Regions from separate parts of the Synechococcus sp. 63AY4M2 genome, predicted to be linked through region 1. Evidence: predicted binding sites of a transcription regulator. Region 1 holds the regulator's gene; the other holds the start of a gene.
What was found. The regulator NtcA, encoded in region 1, controls nitrogen genes in cyanobacteria. The targets are predictions, from matches to a motif close to GTANCNNNNGNTAC.
Positions count from the first base shown of each region.

Region 2: SYN63AY4M2_RS04375 (ferredoxin--nitrite reductase) is a predicted target of NtcA. The motif match lies at 1,410-1,423, and genes of this name have one in related genera.

Region 1 is NZ_AXUX01000001.1:2,801,608-2,805,017, reverse strand. Features, by position in the region: gene petD (cytochrome b6-f complex subunit IV) at 1-230, shown strand, start outside; gene leuB (3-isopropylmalate dehydrogenase) at 373-1,518, shown strand; gene ntcA (global nitrogen regulator NtcA) at 1,634-2,308, opposite strand; gene SYN63AY4M2_RS12410 (PDZ domain-containing protein) at 2,575-3,410, shown strand, end outside.
Region 2 is NZ_AXUX01000001.1:991,855-995,264, forward strand. Features, by position in the region: gene SYN63AY4M2_RS04375 (ferredoxin--nitrite reductase) at 1-1,352, opposite strand, end outside; gene SYN63AY4M2_RS04380 (CAP domain-containing protein) at 1,545-2,693, opposite strand; gene SYN63AY4M2_RS13760 (hypothetical protein) at 2,710-2,865, opposite strand; gene SYN63AY4M2_RS04385 (ureidoglycolate lyase) at 3,133-3,410, opposite strand, start outside.

The DNA of each region.
Region 1 (3,410 bases):
TTCACATTTTGCGCATTGCTCCCAACAAGCTCTTGGGCATTGCCCTGATGTCGGCCATTCCGGTCGGCCTTCTGTTTGTGCCTTTCATCGAAAACGTCAACAAGTTTCAGAATCCGCTGCGCCGCCCCGTGGCGACGACGGTGTTTTTGATCGGCACCTTGGTCACCCTCTATTTGGGCATTGGCGCCACCTTGCCTCTGGATAAGTGGGTCACCCTGGGCCTGTTCTAGAGGGCAGAATATCGGCTTGATAACTCTGAGTGCAGCAGGCCGGTGGCCGGGCTGCACTTTTTTTGGACGTGGGGGACTTTTCGGCAAACCTGGGGGCCAAGGGATGGTAATATCGCTACGCATTCTTTTGCTGTGACCGCCCATGAGCGTTCCTTCCTCTGCTGTCCGAACCTATCGGATTACAGCCCTGGCCGGAGATGGGATCGGTCCTGAAATCATGCAGGTGGGGCGGGCGGTTTTGGATGCGGTTGCCGCTCAGGTGGGGTTTTCCCTCCAGTGGCAGGAGGGCTTGATTGGCGGGGCCGCCTACGAAGCCACGGGGGATCCCTTGCCGCCAGAGACCTTGAAAATGGCCCAGGAGAGCGATGCTGTTTACTTGGCGGCAGTTGGCGACTTTAAGTACGACACCCTGCCGCGGGAGAAGCGCCCTGAGCGGGCTTTGTTGGGCTTGCGGGCGGGCCTGGGGCTGTTTGCCAACTTGCGCCCGGTGAAGATCTTTCCGCAACTGGTGCAGGCCTCTTCCCTCAAGCCGGAGGTGGTTGCCGGGATCGACCTGGTGGTGGTGCGGGAGCTCACCGGCGGCATCTACTTCGGCCAACCCAAAGGGATCTTCACAGATGCCAAGGGATCCCGGCGGGGTGTGAACACCATGGCCTACAGCGAGGCGGAGGTGGATCGCATTGCCCGTGTGGCTTTTGAACTGGCCCGCAAACGCCGGCGCAAGCTCTGCTCGGTGGATAAAGCCAATGTCCTGGAAGTGTCACAACTGTGGCGGGAGCGGGTTACCGCCATTGCGGCTGAGTACCCCGACGTGGAGCTGTCCCACCTGTACGTCGATAATGCTGCCATGCAGTTGGTGCGCTGGCCCAAGCAGTTTGACGTCATTCTCACGGAGAACCTCTTCGGGGATATCCTCTCCGACGAGGCGGCGATGCTGACCGGGTCCATCGGCATGTTGCCCTCTGCCTCTTTGGGATCCTCTGGCCCTGGGGTGTACGAACCCGTACACGGGTCAGCCCCGGATATTGCCGGACAAGACAAGGCCAACCCCATTGCCCAGGTGCTCTCCGGGGCAATGCTGCTGCGCTACTCCTTGGATCAGCCCCAGGCTGCCGACCGCATCGAACAGGCCGTCGAGGCGGTTTTGGCCCAGGGCTACCGCACTGCCGACATCTACTCTGAGGGGATGACCCTCGTCGGCTGTCGGGAAATGGGGGAAAAGATCTTGGCTGCTCTGGCCCAGCAGCAAGCCTCCCCCCAAGGATCGCTCTCAGCCCCTGGTGGTTGAGGGGAGGTTCCCTCGTCGCTGCCCTGCCCTGGTGGCACGGCTACTCCTCTCCCAGAGGGAGGGATTGTCCCGACTGGTAAATTCCTGGAAACGGCCCTAGGGGCAGCTTCTCCCCCTAGGCAAAGCGATGGCCAAGCTGCATTGGGTCGTGGACGGTGATCTTTTTCTTGTGGATGGAAATGTAGTTCTTCTTGCGCAGCTCCCCCAACAGACGAGTGATGGTGACGCGAGTGGAGCCGATCGCTTCCGCAATGGCCTGGTGGGATAGCTTGAGATCGATGGTGACTCCATTGGGGCCGGGCACCCCGAAGTCGCGGCAGAGGATCAGTAGAAAGCTGACCAGACGGGATCCCATGTCGCGGTGGGCCAGCGTCTCGATCATCATCTCCGTCTGCAAGATGCGGGAAGACAGGCTCTTGAGGAGCAACATGGAGAGCTCAGCGTTCTCCCGCAAGGATTTTTCCACCTGTTCGATGGGCAGAGAGAGCAGCTCGACGCGGGTAAAGGCCACCGCGTGATAGAAGCGGTCGGAGCGCTGCCCCGTGATGAAGGAGAGCACCCCAAAGATGCTGTTTTCCCGCAGGAGAGCGACGGTAATTTCTTCCCCCATTTCGTAGACCCGCGAGAGCTTGACAGCTCCTTTCACCAAAAAGTAAACCCGCTCCGCCGGATCCCCAGGAAAGAAGATGGTCTTACCGCGCTCAAACGTTTCGATAACCGGAGGATGGTGAGGCCCTCCCAACTGTTTGAAGGCTGCAACCAGAGATTTTTCTGCAATGGCCACTGCCATATTCTTCAACCTTTTAAGGTCAGTTTATCCCTTAGAATCAACCCAACAAGATCAGCCAGGAGTGCCGGGGTTGAGCTGCCCGCTATTGACCCAAGCCACCCTTGACTCAAAAATGACCTCGGCGGCAAGATTATCCTAAGCTAAAAGACTCTGCTTGGATATCTTTGTAGCAGGAGCTACATCTTTGAAGTCTTGTCTCCTGTCCAAGATATGCCTCTAGCGCACTGTTTTGGGACGGTGCAGGCGGGAGGTGCGAGGAAAGTTATATGGGGATCGCGCAGGGTGGGGTTGCCGCCCCTTCTCAGCTAAGCCGTCAGCATTTCACGGTGCGGATGCCGGAGCCGGCCAATCACCTTTTGGAGGTGGAACTACAGATCCAAGAGGTGGATCCAGAAGTACCTCTGCAACTGCGGCTGCCGGTGTGGACGCCGGGATCCTACCTGGTGCGGGAATATGCCCGCCATGTGCAAGAGTTTCAGGCAGCAACGGAGCAAGGGATCCCTTTGGCCTGGCGGAAGGTAGATAAGCACACTTGGGAGATCGAGCCGCCCCGCTGTTCGGCTGTCGCGATCCGCTATCGGGTCTACGCCTACGAGCTGACGGTGCGCACCAACCATTTGGATCTCACCCACGCCTACTTCAACGGGGCGGCGCTCTTTCTCTACGTGCCCGGTCGCGAGCGGGAGCCCTACACCTTGACGATAATCCCTCCCAAACCCGACTGGCACGTCGCCATCAGTTTGCGACCTTTGAGGTCTTCTTCTGAGGATGCTGCTTCCGGCCAGTCTTTTGTGGCGGCAGACTACGACGAGCTGGTGGATAGCCCGGTGGAGGTGGGCCTGCACCAGTTGCGGTCGTTTGCGGTGGAAGGGATCCCTCACTACTTCGTGGTCTGGGGAGCGGGCACCCTAAATTTGGAGCAAGCGGTGGCCGATGCCGAGAAAATTGTCCGGGCCACGGCGGCGTTTTTTGGCGAGCTGCCCTACGACCGCTACTGGTTTATTGTGCATTTGTCAGCCGGGGGATTTGGCGGCCTGGAGCACAAGTACAGTGCCACCCTCAATTATTCTGGACTGGAGCTGCATCAGCCCCACTCCTACCG
Region 2 (3,410 bases), 1.8 Mb from region 1:
CCGTCCTTGCGAGCAGTGGTGCCCATAAGGCCGATATCGGCTACTTGGGGTTGGCCGCAGGAGTTGGGGCAGCCCGTCCAGTGGATGCGCACCGTTTGGGGGATCTCCAGCTCCGCCTCCAGCTCCTCCATCAAGGCCACAGCCCGGTTTTTGGTCTCGATAAGGGCAAAGTTGCAGAACTGGTTGCCCGTACAGGACACCAACCCCCGCTGCAATGGCCCTGGGTTAGGGGAGAACTTCTTCAAGAGCGGCTCTTTGAGGAGCGGGGCCACTCGGGAGTCGGGCACATTGGGGATGAGCACGTTCTGCTCCACTGTCAGCCGCAGCTCCCCGGAGCCGTACACCTCCGCCAAGCGGGCCAGCTCCATCATCTCCAGGGCGTTGAGCCGCCCCACCGGCACATGCAGGCCGACAAAGTTGAGGCCCGGCTGCTTCTGGGCATGCACCCCCAGCAGATCCCGCTTGTGCCAGACCACCTCGTCTTTTTCCGCTGCCCTGGGCAGAGGGTGGCCTATCTGGCGCTCCACAGCCGCCCGGAACTTCTCTAGGCCCCACTCGTCAATGAGCCACATCAACCGCGCCTTTTGCCGGTTGGCCCGCAGGCCGTGATCCCGGTAGACCAGCAGCACCGCCTCGCACAGGGGAACTACATCGCGGGGATCCACCCAGACATCTAGGCCAATTGCCTCGGCGCAGCGGCGAGCAGAGAAAAAGCCGCCCACCAGGACGTTGAAGCCCAGGCGGCCATTTTTGAAGGCGGGCACAAAGGCCAGGTCGTTGATCTCGGCATGCACCGAGTTGTCGCGACAACCGCAGATGGCGATGTTGAACTTGCGCGGCAGGTTGCTGAAGGAAGGGTTGCCCTCGCCGTTGTTGGTGATCATGTCCTGCACTTTGCGGGTGAGGCCGCGCACGTCGATCAGCTCATCCGGGTCAATACCAGCCAGAGGGGATCCCGTGATGTTGCGCACGTTGTCCATGCCCGACTGGATGCTGGTCAGGCCTACCTCTTTCAGGTAGCCCAGGATCTGGGGCATTTCCTCGATGGGGATGCCCCGCAGTTGCAGGTTCTGCCGGGTGGTGATGTCGGCTACGCCCTGTTCTCCATAGGGGTGGATGATTGCGCCCAACATCCGCATTTGGCCGCTGGTTAGGATCCCATTGGGCAGGCGCAGCCGCAGCATGAACTGACCTGGGGTGCGCTTGCGAAAGAAGATCCCCAGCCACTTGAGGCGGTGATCCCGGTCGTCTTCAGGAATGTTCTCCCAACCCATCCGGGCAAACGCCTCCAGCTCGGCCTTGACCGCCAGCCCATCCTTTTCGCTTTTGAGGCGTTCAAATTGGTTCGCCATGATCGCTGCCGTGGGGTGAACACTAGCTACCCTAGCGATGACGAACCGTTAACTTTGGTATTGGCAGTTACACTTTGTAACAGGTTATGCAGTTTTGTCATTCTCGAATTGCGCTTTATGCATAAAGTCAGGCTTCCAGGAGCAGCAGACTCCTCTCTCCCCTTTGGGAAAGGGGCTGGGGGTGAGGAAAAGCTAGTTGAGAGGGTTGAAAGAGTTGAAAGGCTCCATCTGCCAGAGCAGACGGGGCGGGATCCCCAGCCCTTCAGTGAGGGGTGCGGGCCGTTGGGAAGTTTGGGGATCGCAGTCGTAGAGAGCGGTGGTGTAGCGGTAGCTGCGGGGGGGGCCACCGTTGAGGCGAATGCCGCTAATTTCAAAGGTGTAGTTGCGATTGGGCTGGATCGAACCCACGGAGTAGGTCAAAGTTTCCAGGCCAAAGGCGGGATCCCCAACCCGGATATCTCCAACGGGCACCGGCTCACCTGTGACGGCATCGGTGATGCGGACTTGGGCTTGGCTGAGATCAGCCTTGCCGCCACGGCTGGGCACCGAGAAAGACCAGCGGTAGGCAGACAGGGGCTGGCCGGAAAACCCTTCTAGGCGGTAGAGGTAGCCGTCTTTCTCCGGGAAGGCGATGAACTCTGGATCTGGCACCGACTCGTCAAAACCGAAGATCCAGTTGGCGTTGGCCTGGGTCACCCGTCCAGCCCGTGGGTCAAAGACAATGCCGTAGGCCCCCTGGGCGTACTGAGGATACAGGTTCCAGCGGCGATGCCCCACATCCACAAAGTTTTCTCGACCTGGCTCGGCAAAATAGATGTCCACCTGCCGCGCCAACACCCGGCCTGGATCGGGGCCGTTCAGCTCTAGGATGGGCCCAACCGCCAGGTTGCTGAAGCGGGATCCCGCCTCCCCAGCAGGGGTAAAGCAGCGCCAAGAGGGGGGCGGCTGGTGGCTGAGGGCGCCATTGGCCACCTGCATCAGGGCCGCCTGCTGAGCGGCCTCCAAGAATTCGGGATTGAGCTTCACCGGCGGCAACTCGTGCAACAGCCGCAGAAAGTTGAGCCGATCCATCATCTTTTGGGCTGCTGCCGGGGTGAGGCGACCGGGATTGCAGGTGGCAGCCTGAGGCTGCTCGGCATAGATGGGGCCGGCAAAGCTGCGGGTCTGGCGATCCAACTGGCACAAGAAACCGGCGATGGGCAGCTCCCCTGCCGGAGGGGGCCCCACCGCAGTAAGGGATCCCTCCCCACCGCCGCAGGCTGCCAACAGAAAAAGGCAGAGCAGACTCAAAACCATCCCTGCCCAGACTTGCTGCAAACTGGGCAGCCGCTGCCAAGGCATGCAAGATCCTGTGGGCTTACCGACCAGCGGGGGTGGGAGTGGGCGTGAGGCTGGGGGGACTGACGGTGCTGCTGCTACCCTCGTCGCAGGCAGACAACAGTCCCAGGCACAGGAACAGGGCCAGAGCCCCCAAGAGCTGGCGGCTCACCTTGTTGAGTTGGAGTGCGGCCATCGCAACAAACCTCCAAAACGCTGCCAGGTTTGACCCTGTTCTATCACCTGGCCCAACAAGTTGCTGTGCCGAGACTTCTGTCGGCAAGGGCAGAACTCGAACCCCAGTCAAGAAATGCTCACCCAACTCAGCCGGATCCTCTAGGGCTAGAACCTGAGTTCAGCCTCTGCCCCTTCCTATAGCGTAGCTGCGGATCCCCGCACCTCTTTCCGCGCTCAAGCGTAAAGACTACATCGATTTTTTTGCCGAGACTGCAGGGATCCGCCTTCAGGGGACGATCTGAAACTCCAGGTTGTAGGTCTGGAGCAGGTTGATCGTCTCGCGGTCGGTGAGGTTGGTGTCGGCCAGCTCCAGATTATAGAAATCGATGAACTCCTCGTGGTCGAAGTAGGGGCCGGCATGCCAGGTGCCCATCTCCAGTTTGATAAAGCGATCGCCGGGCACCCGAAAAGCCTGAATCTCGTCCACTTGCAGCTCGTCGGCGGGCGGCGCGACGGCGATAAACCACTCCTTGCCGTGCAGGGATCCCAGACACTGGGTGCAGC